DNA from 4 places in the Thermacetogenium phaeum DSM 12270 genome. Region 4 is predicted to be linked to each of the others. Evidence: riboswitches for the same ligand, from Rfam matches in the RefSeq annotation. Region 4 holds a riboswitch; each other region holds the start of a gene.
The links. A riboswitch is a leader RNA that binds a small molecule or an ion and turns the genes downstream of it on or off. The one in region 4 is predicted to bind molybdenum cofactor.
Positions count from the first base shown of each region.

Region 1: another riboswitch for molybdenum cofactor. It lies ahead of TPH_RS00615 (FecCD family ABC transporter permease); the one in region 4 lies ahead of TPH_RS13095 (hypothetical protein).
Region 2: another riboswitch for molybdenum cofactor. It lies ahead of TPH_RS13565 (ABC transporter permease); the one in region 4 lies ahead of TPH_RS13095 (hypothetical protein).
Region 3: another riboswitch for molybdenum cofactor. It lies ahead of TPH_RS03220 (hydrogenase small subunit); the one in region 4 lies ahead of TPH_RS13095 (hypothetical protein).

Region 1 covers NC_018870.1:109,296-112,500, forward strand. The annotation lists gene TPH_RS00605 (FAD-dependent oxidoreductase) at 1-736, shown strand, start outside; gene TPH_RS00610 (cytochrome c3 family protein) at 867-1,415, shown strand; molybdenum cofactor riboswitch at 1,715-1,849, shown strand; gene TPH_RS00615 (FecCD family ABC transporter permease) at 1,904-2,953, shown strand; gene TPH_RS00620 (ABC transporter ATP-binding protein) at 2,950-3,205, shown strand, end outside.
Region 2 covers NC_018870.1:2,754,602-2,757,806, forward strand. The annotation lists gene TPH_RS13560 (ABC transporter ATP-binding protein) at 1-419, opposite strand, end outside; gene TPH_RS13565 (ABC transporter permease) at 439-1,131, opposite strand; molybdenum cofactor riboswitch at 1,454-1,577, opposite strand; gene TPH_RS13570 (F0F1 ATP synthase subunit epsilon) at 1,727-2,167, opposite strand; gene atpD (F0F1 ATP synthase subunit beta) at 2,168-3,205, opposite strand, start outside.
Region 3 covers NC_018870.1:657,396-660,600, reverse strand. The annotation lists gene TPH_RS03225 (nickel-dependent hydrogenase large subunit) at 1-894, opposite strand, end outside; gene TPH_RS03220 (hydrogenase small subunit) at 887-1,954, opposite strand; molybdenum cofactor riboswitch at 2,277-2,395, opposite strand.
Region 4 covers NC_018870.1:2,652,390-2,655,594, forward strand. The annotation lists gene TPH_RS13090 (helix-turn-helix transcriptional regulator) at 1-807, opposite strand, end outside; molybdenum cofactor riboswitch at 1,056-1,172, shown strand; gene TPH_RS13095 (hypothetical protein) at 1,274-1,591, shown strand; gene modA (molybdate ABC transporter substrate-binding protein) at 1,622-2,443, shown strand; gene modB (molybdate ABC transporter permease subunit) at 2,484-3,188, shown strand.

The DNA of each region.
Region 1 (3,205 bases), 400 kb from region 4:
GGTAGGCGGCACCTTTGAGGACCCGCCATTCGCAGCCGTGATCCATCCTCAGGCGTTCTCCTGGCTGAGCTATTTCTTCCTCTTTGTGAACCAGCAGGGGAAGCGCTTTATGAACGAAGATACCTGGGTGCAGGCCAAGTCGCTGGGTGCCATGAGGCAGCCGGGAAAAGGCCCGTGGGCATTCGTCATCTTCGATTCCAAGTGGCCGGAAGAGGTTGCGGCGAGTCTCCCGATAGGGGGCGGCATGTTCTGGGATTCCATGGGCCGGCTCGTCGGCCAGAAGTGGACACCGGATGCCGACCGCAAGACCATTGAGGGCTATATCGAAGGGGGCAAGATCGGCTGGATGGCCGATACTATTGAGGAGCTTGCCGGGAAGATCGGGGTTCCTGCTGAGAATCTCAAAGCCACCGTGGAGCGCTACAATGAGCTTGCCAGAGCTAAAAACGACGTCGACTTCGGCAAGCGCTCCGAGCTGTTGACGACGATCGAAAAGCCGCCTTATTATGCCCTCAAATTCGGAGGCGCCCTCCTGGTGGTTACGGGAGGCCTGAACGTGGACGTCAAGTTGCGGGTCCTAGATAAAGATCATAACCCGATTCCCGGGCTTTACGCAGTCGGCAACGTTTCAGGTGGTCTATACGGTGTAGACTATCCGACCACGATCCCCGGCAACAGCCATGGGAGAGCGCTCACCTGGGGTTATTTGGTCGGATCTACGGTGATGGAAGGGTAAAAATGAGAGCAGCCCGCTTTAAAGAATAGAGGAAGTCTTTAAAAGCGACGCCGATCTGGCGAAAATAACTTCGAAATAAACAGAAAGGTGGCTTTCGGCCATCCTTGTTGGAAGGGGATGTAGATTGGCTGTGGAAGTGAAAAATAGCGAAAGTCAGGCAAAGAAAAGAGCATTTCTAACGCCGAAAAGGATCCTGATAGTTGTTGGTGTAGTGCTGGCTTTGGGTGTGGTCGGAGCGATCGCCTTGAATCAGCTCAGCAAAAACCCGGCATTTTGCGGCACCTGCCATATCATCAAGCCGTACTATGAGAGCTGGAAGAACAGCAACCTGCTCGCCAACAAACACGCCGCTCAGGGTGTCGAGTGTCTGGACTGCCACCACAAGAGCTATCTGGAAAAAGCCCAGGAGGGCATCAACTACATAACGGGCAACTACTCGGAGCCGCTGGAGAAGTTGACGTTCACGAGGGAGCAGTGCCTGGAGTGCCACGAAGAGGATTATGAGCAGGCGGTGGCTGCCACCGAATTTGAGGAATCAAACCCTCACGATTCTCACATGGGCGAGATAGAGTGCACCCAGTGCCATCAGATGCACGACAAATCCAAGGTGATGTGCTCCCAGTGCCACACCTTTAGCTGGTTCGAAGAACTCGATGACAGCTGGGAGATTGAAAGCTGAGGCAGGGCGTCAAAGCCGGAGCTCAAGCCCTCCAAAACCAGAAGTCTAAAATTTAAAAGCCAGTCTCTTTTTGGGCTGGCTTTTTTTATTTTGAAACACCCCCTTAACTCTCGTAGCCGCGCCTTAAACCGCCGGAATCCGGTTGATATCAGGTTTTTTCGAGAGAGGGTGGAGACCATCCTGGCTGGCATGTTTATTGCTATAAATAATAGGCGATTGAAGGTGTTGCTCCGGCGGAAGATTACCGGCGAGTGGCGGTTTGCTGGTAAGTAAAGATCTCTGACATTGATAATTTCATAATGATACTGTATCTCCGAGTCGTTATTGCCTAAAGACGCGCCGGCGTCCATGGCATTTCGACCTGGGCAACCACGGGGTATATTGAGAAATCGATATGCCTACCATGTTTGTAAAGGAGATTCAGGGATTTGGGAAGATATCCTGGTGTCCTTTACACCAGGATTTTTTGTTCCAGGAGGCTTTTTTGAATGCAACCTGTCCTTTTGTGCAGAATAATGCGGCTCAAGACGACAACCGTCTGGTGGAATTATTTGCTGCTGTTCATAACGCTGCTGGCACTGATATTTATTTCACTGCTTTTAGGAAGATATCCGATTACACCCGAACAGATCGTAGGGATTCTGAAAGCCGAACTGTTTTTTAGCGATCGGGCTGTACCTGATACGGTGAGCACCGTCTTTATGGAGATACGCCTGCCGCGGATTATAGCTGCCCTGCTGATTGGAGCGGCATTATCCGTTTCGGGAGCTGTCTACCAGGGGACCTTTAAGAACCCGATGGTATCCCCGGACATACTGGGGGCGTCGGCGGGAGCGGGTTTTGGGGCTGCCCTGGCGATCCTTTGCTCATGGGGCATGAAAGGAATTCACATTGCCTCCTTCGTCTGCGGACTGCTGGCCGTATTCCTGACCTATTTTATAAGCACCCGGATCAAGAGCGGGGATTCGAGTCTGATACTGGTGCTCACAGGAATTTTTGTGGGGACGGTTTTCTCCTCCCTGATCTCCTTGTTCAAAGCCGTAGCCGACCCCTACAATAAGCTCCCTGCAATCACATACTGGCTGATGGGAAGCCTGGTATCGATAAAGTGGAGCAGCATAAAACTGATGATCTTACCCGTACTCACAAGCTCCATAGTGCTGTACCTGGTCCGCTGGCACTTAAACATAATCTCTTTTGGGGACGAAGAGGCACAGGCGCTGGGAGTGGACACGGGCAAGTTAAGGATAATCGTTATCCTGTGCGCCACCCTGTTAACCACCTCGGCGGTTTCGGTCAGCGGGATGATCGGCTGGGTGGGACTGGTCATACCCCATCTGGCCAGAGCCCTTATAGGGCCGGACTACCAGAACCTGTTGCCGGTCTCAATCTTAGTAGGGGGCTCCTTTCTCCTGCTGGTGGACACCATGGCTCGCTCCTTACTGCCGATGGAAATACCCTTGGGCATCTTAACCTCATTAATAGGAGCGCCATTTTTCCTATACCTATTAACAAAAACAAGGAAGGGTTGGAGATGAAACTAAAACTGCAGGACCTTGCCTTTGCGTATGAAAAGAACAACGAAGTGCTGCGCGGCGTGACCCTGGAAGTAGAATCAGGAGAAGTCCTCTGTCTGTTAGGTCCAAACGGAGCCGGGAAGACGACCCTCTTTAAAAGCATCTTGGGCTTACTGAAGCCGTCGAAGGGGAAAGTACTCATTGACGGCAAAGACGTTCGCGATTACCCCCGAAAAGAACTGGCGCATTACCTGGGCTATGTACCGCAGAACC
Region 2 (3,205 bases), 100 kb from region 4:
AGCCTGACGGCGCTGCGCCGGCTCAGTTCTTTAAGCCCTACAAAAGAAAGGGCTTCTTCCGCCCTCTCCCTGATCTCGGCGGCAGGGAGGCCGCGCAGCTTCAGCCCATAGACCACATTGTTATAGACGGAGGTGTTGAACATGTAAGGATGCTGAAAGACCATGCACATCTGGCGCCTCAGCTTCAGGCGCACCCCTTCCCCCACCCGGCCCGTATCGATGTTCCGAAAAATCACCCTGCCCGAGGCAGGCTCCTCCAGAAGGTTCAGTATCCGGAGCAGGGTGCTTTTTCCAGACCCGTTGGGGCCGAGGATGGCGTAGATCTTATTCCCCTCGAGTTTGAGGTCGTCGATCTCCAGTACCGTACGCCCGTCGTACTTTTTAACCAGGTCCTCAATCTCATATAAAAATTCCGGCATGGCACTACTCCCCGCCTTCTTATCCGAGTTTGGATTCATCCAGATGGAGCAGGATGCTGCTGACAATAAAGGAAAGGGCGAGCAGAACGCCCCCCAGAGCAACGGCGAACTCGAAGTTGCCCTGCCTGGTCTCCAGCACGATGGAGGTGGTCAGAACTCGGGTATAATAGCGGATGTTGCCGCCTACCAGCATCACCGCCCCCACTTCCCCAAAAGCCCTGCCGAACCCCGTCATAATACCGGCAATAATCCCGGAGCGCGCCTCCTTAATCACCATCCAGGCGGCCTGCCGCCGGCTGGCTCCCAGCGACCTGGCCGTATCCATGGCCAGTTTCTCCTTGGCGGCAACTGCCGCTGCCGAGATGCCGGCGATAATCGGCGTAGCCAGAAGCACCTGGGCGACGATCATGGCCGCCGGTGTGAAAAGAATGTCCAGAAAACCCAAGGGGCCGTTCCGGCAAAAGACCATGTAGACCACCAGCCCGGCTAGAACCGGGGGAAGGCTCATCAAGGTATAGATCAAGCGCAGCAGCAGCTTCCTCCCGGGAAACCTCTTCAGCCCCAGCAACGCCCCTAGCGGTACCCCGATCAGCGCCCCGATGACAACCGCGCTTCCGGAAACAGCCAGGGAAAGGCCGACAATGCCGGTGAATTCATCCCCCAGGGAGGTAAAAAACTGCCAGATCGAAGAGAGTAAACCGTTATCTGTCATCTTATCACCGAAGTTCTGACAAAAGTTTTGGCAATCAGCAAATGTGTCCCATCAAATGTCGAAGGCCGAAACCTTGCAGGTACTTGCCCTTGTTGGTTGCCGCCTCCCCTTGCTTCCGGCGTTCTTCAATGCTGGCGAGCAGCGACCAACCACGGAAGGGCAGGGCCACGATGGGCCGGACCCGGGAGCTCAAAGCGAAAAGAACAAGAACAAAGCGCCTTTGCTATCCTGCGGAGGCAGCGCCCCCTGCGGCCGCTTCCTGCCCAAAAGAAAACGCCTGAACTAAGCTTAATCGAAAAACCGCTTCAGTTCAGGCTTTGCATCCCACGATAAGATCTCTCCTTTCCAAACACGGGAGGCAAGGCGGTTTCCCGTCCTGCCCAGCGGCCAAAGACCATAGCCGGAGAGCCGGCCTCAGGCCTTTTGGCTCGGAGAAAAGATCCCATTTTTTATTATTCTTTTAAGATCTTCGTGACTTAACCGGCAAAATCCTTCCCTGTGCGACTAATTGTGCCGCTTTCCACCTGACACTGCGGAGCAAAAAACCCGGGCAACAGGCTCCCGGGTTTCCGGTAACGGCCGTCAGATATCTCCTTCATTTAACCATTTTGCCCGCCGCTTCGGCAGCCTTCAACCGGGCGAGGGACCTGCGCAGGGCCAGCTCTGCCCGGAGAACATCCAGACCTTCCGCTTTCTCCCGGAGGCGTTTCTCCGCCCGCTGTCGCGCCTGCTTTGCCCTTTCCACGTCAATCCTCTCCCCCCGCTCTGCAGTATCTGGGAGGATGCGCAGGACGTTGCCGCTCATCTCGAAAACCCCCATACCGCAGGCGACATAATGGGGCTGCCCCTCTTTGACGTATTTGATCACACCGATATCCAGCCCGCCGATAATAGGGGCGTGATTGCGCAAGATGCCCAGCAGGCCGTCCTGCGAAGGGATGACCACTCCTTCCACATCCTCTTCGACGACAACCCGCTCGGGGGTAACGATCTCCAACCGAAAGGTTTTCCCTTTTTCCTTAGCCTGTTCCGCCACTTAACTGACAGCCTCCAGTTCGCGCGCCCGGGCGACCACTTCGTCAATGGTGCTGGCATAAACGAAGCACTGTTCGGAGATGTCGTCATGGCGCCCCTCCAGGATCTCCTTAAAGCCCCTCACGGTCTCCTTAATGGGAACGTAAACCCCAGGCCGTCCCGTAAAGGCCTCGGCCACAAAGAAGGGCTGGGAGAGGAAGCGCTGGATCTTGCGGGCTCGCGCCACGATTAATTTGTCCTCCTCCGACAATTCATCCATACCGAGGATGGCGATGATGTCCTGCAGATCCTTATAGCGCTGGAGAACCTTCTGCACACCCCGCGCCACCTGGTAATGCTCTTCCCCCACCACATTCGGGTCAAGGATGCGGGAGGTGGAGTCAAGGGGATCTACCGCCGGGTAGAGACCCAGCTCGGCGATCTGGCGGGAGAGAACAACGGTACCATCCAGATGGGCGAAGGTGGTCGCCGGCGCCGGATCGGTCAGGTCATCGGCAGGAACGTAGACCGCCTGCACCGAGGTAATTGAGCCCTTGCGGGTCGAGGTGATCCGTTCCTGGAGCAGACCCATGTCCGTCGCCAGGGTCGGCTGGTAACCTACGGCCGAAGGCATCCTGCCCAGGAGGGCGGACACCTCGGATCCGGCCTGGGTAAAGCGGAAGATGTTGTCGATGAAAACCAGAACGTCCTGCCCCTCGCTATCCCGGAAGTACTCCGCCAGCGTCAGGCCGGTCAGTCCCACCCTGAGGCGCGCACCCGGCGGCTCGTTCATCTGGCCGAAAACCATGGCACACTTATCGATAACCCCGGACTCAGTCATTTCCAGGTAGAGGTCATTCCCCTCCCTGGTCCGTTCACCGACCCCACAAAAAACGGAAAATCCTCCGTGCTCGTAGGCGATGTTCCGTATCAACTCCATGATGACGACGGTTTTGCCGACACCGGCTCCTCCAAAGAGGCCGATCTTGCCACCTTTGGCAAAGGGGGCCAGCAGGTCGATAACCTTAATCCCGGTCTCCAGCACCTCCCTGGCCGGGCG
Region 3 (3,205 bases), 940 kb from region 4:
GGAGTAAGCCCCTTCTTTCTTCGGTGCCGGGGTAATCACGCTTTCCGTGGGCTTCTTACCCCCGGTGTCATCCTCATACCAGGAGTATTTGACGTCCTCGGTGATCTTGTCGGGGTCAACTTCCCCGTCAACACCTTCGGTGTAGCGGCCGCGCTTGAAGAAGAGCTCACCGTCGTCATCCACGGGGAAGGCGCCGTAGGCCAGCATGTTCCCACAGCCCTTGCCTATCTCCAGCCAGTCCTGATAGACTTCGGCAATCGCCAAGACGTCGGGCACATAGACGTTCTCGATAAAAGATGTCAGCTCCGCCAGCCGGAACTTGAAATTGATGATCTTTTGGGCATCTACCGTTTCGGTGACGCCTCCCGGAACGATGGCGCGCTGTCCGGGTGCTCTCCCCCCGAAGATGGCCAGCATTTCATGCGCTTTTTTGCGCATTTCCAGAGCCTGCAGGTAGTGATTGACCGCGGCGCTGTTCACTGCTTCCGGAAGCCGGTAATCCCCCTCGTAGCGGGGAGCCAGCGGCAGAATGTTGTCCGGGGCCTTTACGTAGTCCAGTGCTGCCAGATGGTAAAAATGCAGTATGTGGGATTGGATGTAGTTGGCCCCCAGGATCAGGTTACGGATTATTCTTCCATTGCCAGGCGGTTTGATCCCGAAAGCATCGTCAAGGGCCAGGGTGGCTGCCGTGGCGTGGCCGATGGGGCAGACTCCGCAGATCCTCTGGACGATCTCCTGGGCGTCCCTGGGGTCGTGACCGCGCAGGATCAGCTCCACCCCGCGGAAAAGCGTGCCGCTGCTTTTAGCTTCGGTTACTTTTCCTCCCTCAACCTCCACTTCGATCTTCAGGTGCCCCTCGATCCTCGTTACCGGGTCGACGATGACTTTAGGCATTTTCCTTCACCTGCCCCTCCTCTTTTTTCCCGATCCTGCCTTTGGCTATATTGCCTATGAGATGGGCGCCTATCCCCGCCGCCACGGCCACCCCCAGGGCGCCGCCTACGGCGTCAGCGGTGGCGTTGATGTTGGGCAGATGAATGGGTTCCATCCTCTCATAGAAGGGAACGGCACAGCCGGGGAATCCCTTTTCCGTACAGGCAGTGCAGGGCGCCCCCGCTTTCAGGCACCAGCTGACCCCACCGTTCCACATCCTGTCGAAGCTGTCGCAGTGGGCCTGCGGCCCCTTGCAGCCGAGCTCCAGCAGGCAGCCCGGCTCGCTGAAGTTTTTAGCAAATATGCTGTTGTCGAAATACTGCCGCCGCGGGCAGTTGTCGTGGACGCACTTCCCGAAGAATACTTTTGGCCTCCCGAAGTCATCCAGCTCAGGCGCCTCTTTAAACAGCAACAGGTGTGCCAGCGTACCCACCACCCAGTCGGGATGCGGTGGGCATCCGGCCACGTTGATCACCTGGGTGCTGATTCCGGCCTCCTTGAAAACATCCCGCACGCCCTTACACCCGGTAGGATTGGGCTTGGCAGCGGGGATCCCCCCAAAAGCCGCACAGGTCCCAACGGCCAAAACGGCAGAAGCTTCGGCTCCCAGTTCCTTTACTCTCTCCAAAAAGGTGATCTCTTTTCCATCTCTTTCCCCTACAGTGCAGTAGATCCCTCCGTCCTTGGTGGGAACGGCTCCTTCCACAACCAGGTAATAGTTGCCAGCTTCTTTTGTATCATCGATCACCCTCATCGCCAGTTCACCGGCAGCTGCAGAAATGTTGGGATGGAACTTGAGATCAATGACTTCTGTCAGGATTTCCTTAACCCCCGGCTGAGTAGAATTCAGCAGTGAAATGGAGCATCCGGTACAGCTCGCACCCTGAATCCAGATCACCGGAGGGTTCCCCGCCGCAGGCAAGGATCTAGCCAGCTCCGGCAGTAGCAACTGGCTGAGCCCCGCGGCCGCCACCGAACCGGCGCAGAGCTTTAAAAATTCGCGGCGGTTGATCTCTCTCATATTAATCCCTCCTTGTTGAATCTTTTATCTAACGAAAACAAGACCATTAACAGAAACTTATCCCCCCTTCCCCTTAACACGCCGGAGTAGAATGTTTTTTCTGAATAAAAAAGCAGCGGGCAGTAATGCGGTAGAGGCGTAATGACAAACCACCGGTGCAGGTTTCTTCTCTTTACTGCACCCTTATGCTGCCCGCCGCAAATTTTTTTCTCTATGATTTTGCAGATTTTGCGGCAGGCCTCTCGAAAAAGCCGGGAAGGTTTATCAGCCAAAGAGCCGGATATCCCCCAGGAATAGCCGGCCCCCCAAACTTATCAGTTAATAGCATTATCCTGTTCACCCTTTCCGCAACGGGAGGCCTACCCGTTTCCGGACGAACCCTACCGACTCACCCGCCATAGCCAAAGCCACAGGCAAATGAATTCGGGGAACGTAATTAACGCACATCATGCGAGTAATGATAATTAATCCCGTCTGTTAATAATACTACATCGGTAGAGCAAATCCTTCCGGGAGCGCACCCTGTATACAGAATACTTTATCTGGCAACAAGTGCTGTAATTCCCATCCCAGTAGATTCTTCTCGCCCCCATAAAGCCCACCCAGAGAGGCCTGCTTTCAAACTCAATTAACCAGATTAACCGGCATTATCAGCAGCATCTTATATTTATGTTGCCCCCTTGCTCGCCGGTCTTTTGCCAGGTACCATTAATCAGTGCCGCCTAACCCTTCCCTTCTCTGGTGTGAACCGATAGCCCACTTTACTCTCCATCACCACCGCATCAGATTTCCCTATATAAAAACTCAATGCAACGACTACCGCCATCAGCTCCATATGCAAAAAGAATGCCAGGTTTCAGCAAAAACTTTCATTGCCGTCAGAACGGCAATGTCGCTGCGAAAATGCACTCCTCCGCCGAAGCTGCGTCTCAAAACAGGACGCCGTTTTTTCGAAAATGCATCTTCAACCAGACATCGGTCAAAAAGGATGGCGCCAAGAGGCCTTAAGGACAGAATGACAAGCCCCTTCCAGGAAGGTGGCTCCGAATTAGGCAAAAACGGCAAGGAAGGAAACCCCCTTGCCTTCGATTGCTTTTCTGCTGGTTAGGTGGCATGGGACTCTTTCAACCCACTGGCTCAGCAGACATGCCGGGCGCACAAAAAAAACAGTTCCCGATAGAGAACTGTCTTTTTTTGATATTCATGTGACCAAAAACTCTGGAACAAAAAGAGTGTTGCCAGCGTGGATTT
Region 4 (3,205 bases):
GGGGATAAAGTCGATCCCCTTCACCTGCCCGGCCACCGCCTCGGCACCGAGTCCCACATCGGCCTCTCCACGGGCGACACAGCTGGCCACCGCCAGATGGGTCATTTCCACCCGCTCGTAGCCCCGCACCAGGTGCCGGTCGAGGCCCAGCCTGCGCAGCTTTTCATCCAGCAGGACGCGGCAGCCGGAACCGGGCTCCCGATTGACAAACCGGATACCGGGTTTGACCAGGTCGGTCCAGCCGGTGATCCCCAGGGGGTTCCCCCCGGCCACATAAAACCCAGCGGTGCGGTAAACCAGGTTGTAGACGACAACCGGTTGGCCGGGGAGAATGCGCCTGATGTAAGGAATATTGTATTCGTCCGTGTCACCGTCCCAGAGGTGGCAGGTGGCCACATTCGCCCTGCGGTGATAAAGGGCGAACAGGCCGTTGCTGCTCCCGCTGTGGTTGCGCAGGCAGCTGCACCCTGGGAGCACCCTCTCCAGGTGCCTTTCCAGAATGTCCAGGACGGCATCCTGGCCGCAGATGATTACCGGCTCACGGGACGGGGCCAGGGGAGAGGGTGCTCCCGCGGCGGCCGGTCCCCCGCCGGTTGGCGGCGCTACCCCGGGAGCAGGCTGTACCCCTGAGAAATCATCCCGCGCCCTCCATTTAAAGGCCTCCAGGTCGGAGGCCTCTACCCGTACCTTACGCCCCACCCGGTAAGCTTTCAGTTCTCCCCGCTTGATCAGTTCGTAGACGGTATAGCGGGAGATCTTGAGGAGTTCGGCCACCTCTCTGGGGGTATAGGAAATATCACCCGGCATTTTCGTTACCCCGTTCACGTTTATTTTATGATTGATTTTAATTATACCAAATATTATAATAACATCTAATAATAGTTATATTAGTTTATGTTTGTTTGCGTTTGTTTATGTTTGGTGGAGATGTTGTTCCCCAGCTTCCTCCCCCGCAGCCGACCGGCCGTCGAGCCGGAATGCAGGAACCACTTCGCGGTGGCAGTGGGGAACGATGACAAGGGATGGAAATTATAAGTCAGGGCCGTCCCCTGTGACTCATTCAGACACTCCGAGCCGGACCGCCTAAACCGGCGGGCATGGCGGCCGGCCGCCAGGGTGTAGCTGGAAACGGCTGCGCCTCCCGTTTGGAAAGGAGTGAAGAACAATGCAGCATGTCTTTCTCTGACCAGCACGGTACTGCTGTCGTCGGAGCAGGCTCTTGCCCCGACAGCGCGGCTGGTCTTCTATTTTACCCTTGTCATGAATCCAGGAGATGCCGGCCACTCCAACCAGGGCATCCAGCAACAACAAAATTGCCACTGCCGGAGGAGGTCATTTCGCGGACGAGCTCAGGCCGCAGCCAGCCGGTTATGTGAAACCAGATATCACCGATACCCCCCGGATGCCTGTAACAGGAAGCCGTTCAAGCATCGTGGTCCATTCCCGGTACCAGGCCACCCTGCCGGTGATCGCCTTCATCCCTTCCTTTGCCTGGGGGCACTACCCCCGGCTCTCGGTGAGCTGCTCACCGTTCTGGTGGCCGAAATTACGGGAAATGGAGAAAGTGGCGTTTATTATAAGGCTAGCGTAACAAATAAAATAACAAAGGAGCGTGAACTTTATGAAAGCTCATTTTTTGAAAAAGCTGGCTGCAGAAGCGCTGTTGGCGCTGCTGGTGGTATTGGCGGCAACGGGATGTGGCCACCAGAGCGGCACCGGCAAGCCGAGCACCGGGGTGCCGCAGAAGCAGAAAGAAGTTATCGTCTCGGCAGCCATCAGCCTGAAGGACGCTCTGGAGCAAATCAAAAAGAATTACACCGAGAAATACCCGGAGGTGAAGCTGACCTGCAACCTGGGCTCCTCCGGCAGCCTGCAGAAACAGATCGAGCAGGGAGCCCCGGCCGACCTGTTCATTTCCGCCGGAGCCAGCCAGATGGACCAGCTGGCCGCCAAAGGGCTGATCGATACCGCCAGCAGGATTACCCTCTTGGGCAACGAGCTGGTACTGATAACTCCCCAAAACGGCCCTGAGATCAGGGATTTCAGTGATCTGGCCGGCCCGGCGGTAAAGAAGATCGCCCTCGGACTTCCGGATACAGTACCGGCCGGCAAGTACAGCCAGGAAACCCTGGTCAACCTGAAGCTGTGGGACCGATTGCAGCCCAAACTGGTCATGGCCAACAATGTGCGCCAGGTGCTCACCTATGTGGAAACCGGGGATGTGGACGCCGGCTTCGTCTACCGCTCCGATGTCCTGGCGGGTAAAAACATCCGTGTTGCTCTGACAGTACCGGACAACCTGCACAAACCCATCGTCTACCCGGCGGCGGTGCTGAAAAATGCCCGCCAGAAGGATGAGGCCAGGAAGTTCTTAAACTACCTCGCCTCACCGGAGGGGATGCAGGTCTTCGAAGAGTACGGCTTCAAGTCGGGAAAGAAGTAAGGAACATACGCTGGTTGTTGCCGCCGGGGGAGGTTTGAACATGCTTGATGAAAAAATCCTGATACCAGCACTTTTATCCCTCAGGGTTGCCGTGCTGGCAGTGGTGCTGGCCTTCATCGCCGGGGTACCCGTGGCCAGGTTGATGGCCGGCCGGGACTTTCCCGGCAAGGAGGTGGTTGAGGCAGTCCTCACCCTCCCCCTGGTACTCCCACCTACAGTGGTGGGGTTCGGTCTCCTCTTCCTCTTCGGCAAGCACGGCCCCCTGGGCCTGCTACTGGAAAAGTTATGGGGAGTATCGGTGGTCTTCAACTGGTGGGGGGCGGTGGTGGCATCTACAGTGGTGGCCTTCCCCCTCCTCTACCAGACTGTCCGGGCGTCCTTCCAGTCGGTGGACCGGAACCTGGAAAACGCCGCCCGCACCCTGGGGGCCGGGGAATGGCGGGTCTTCTGGACCATCAGCCTACCCCTGGCCTGGCCGGGGCTGGTGGCAGGGACGGTGATGGCCTTCGCCCGAGCCCTGGGGGAATTCGGGGCAACCTTAATGATCGCCGGCAACATCCCCGGCCGGACCCAGACGGTGCCCCTGGCCATCTACGCCGCCACCGAGTCCGGAGAAAACCGCATCGCCCTGGTCCTGGTGGGGATCATGACCCTCCTCAGTTTCGTCTTTATCCTGGGGGTCAACCTCTGGAGCAGGCACAGGTTAAAGCGCTGGACCATAAAAGAGAAACTGCCCCGGAGCTGAGCCATCCCCGGCTGGGA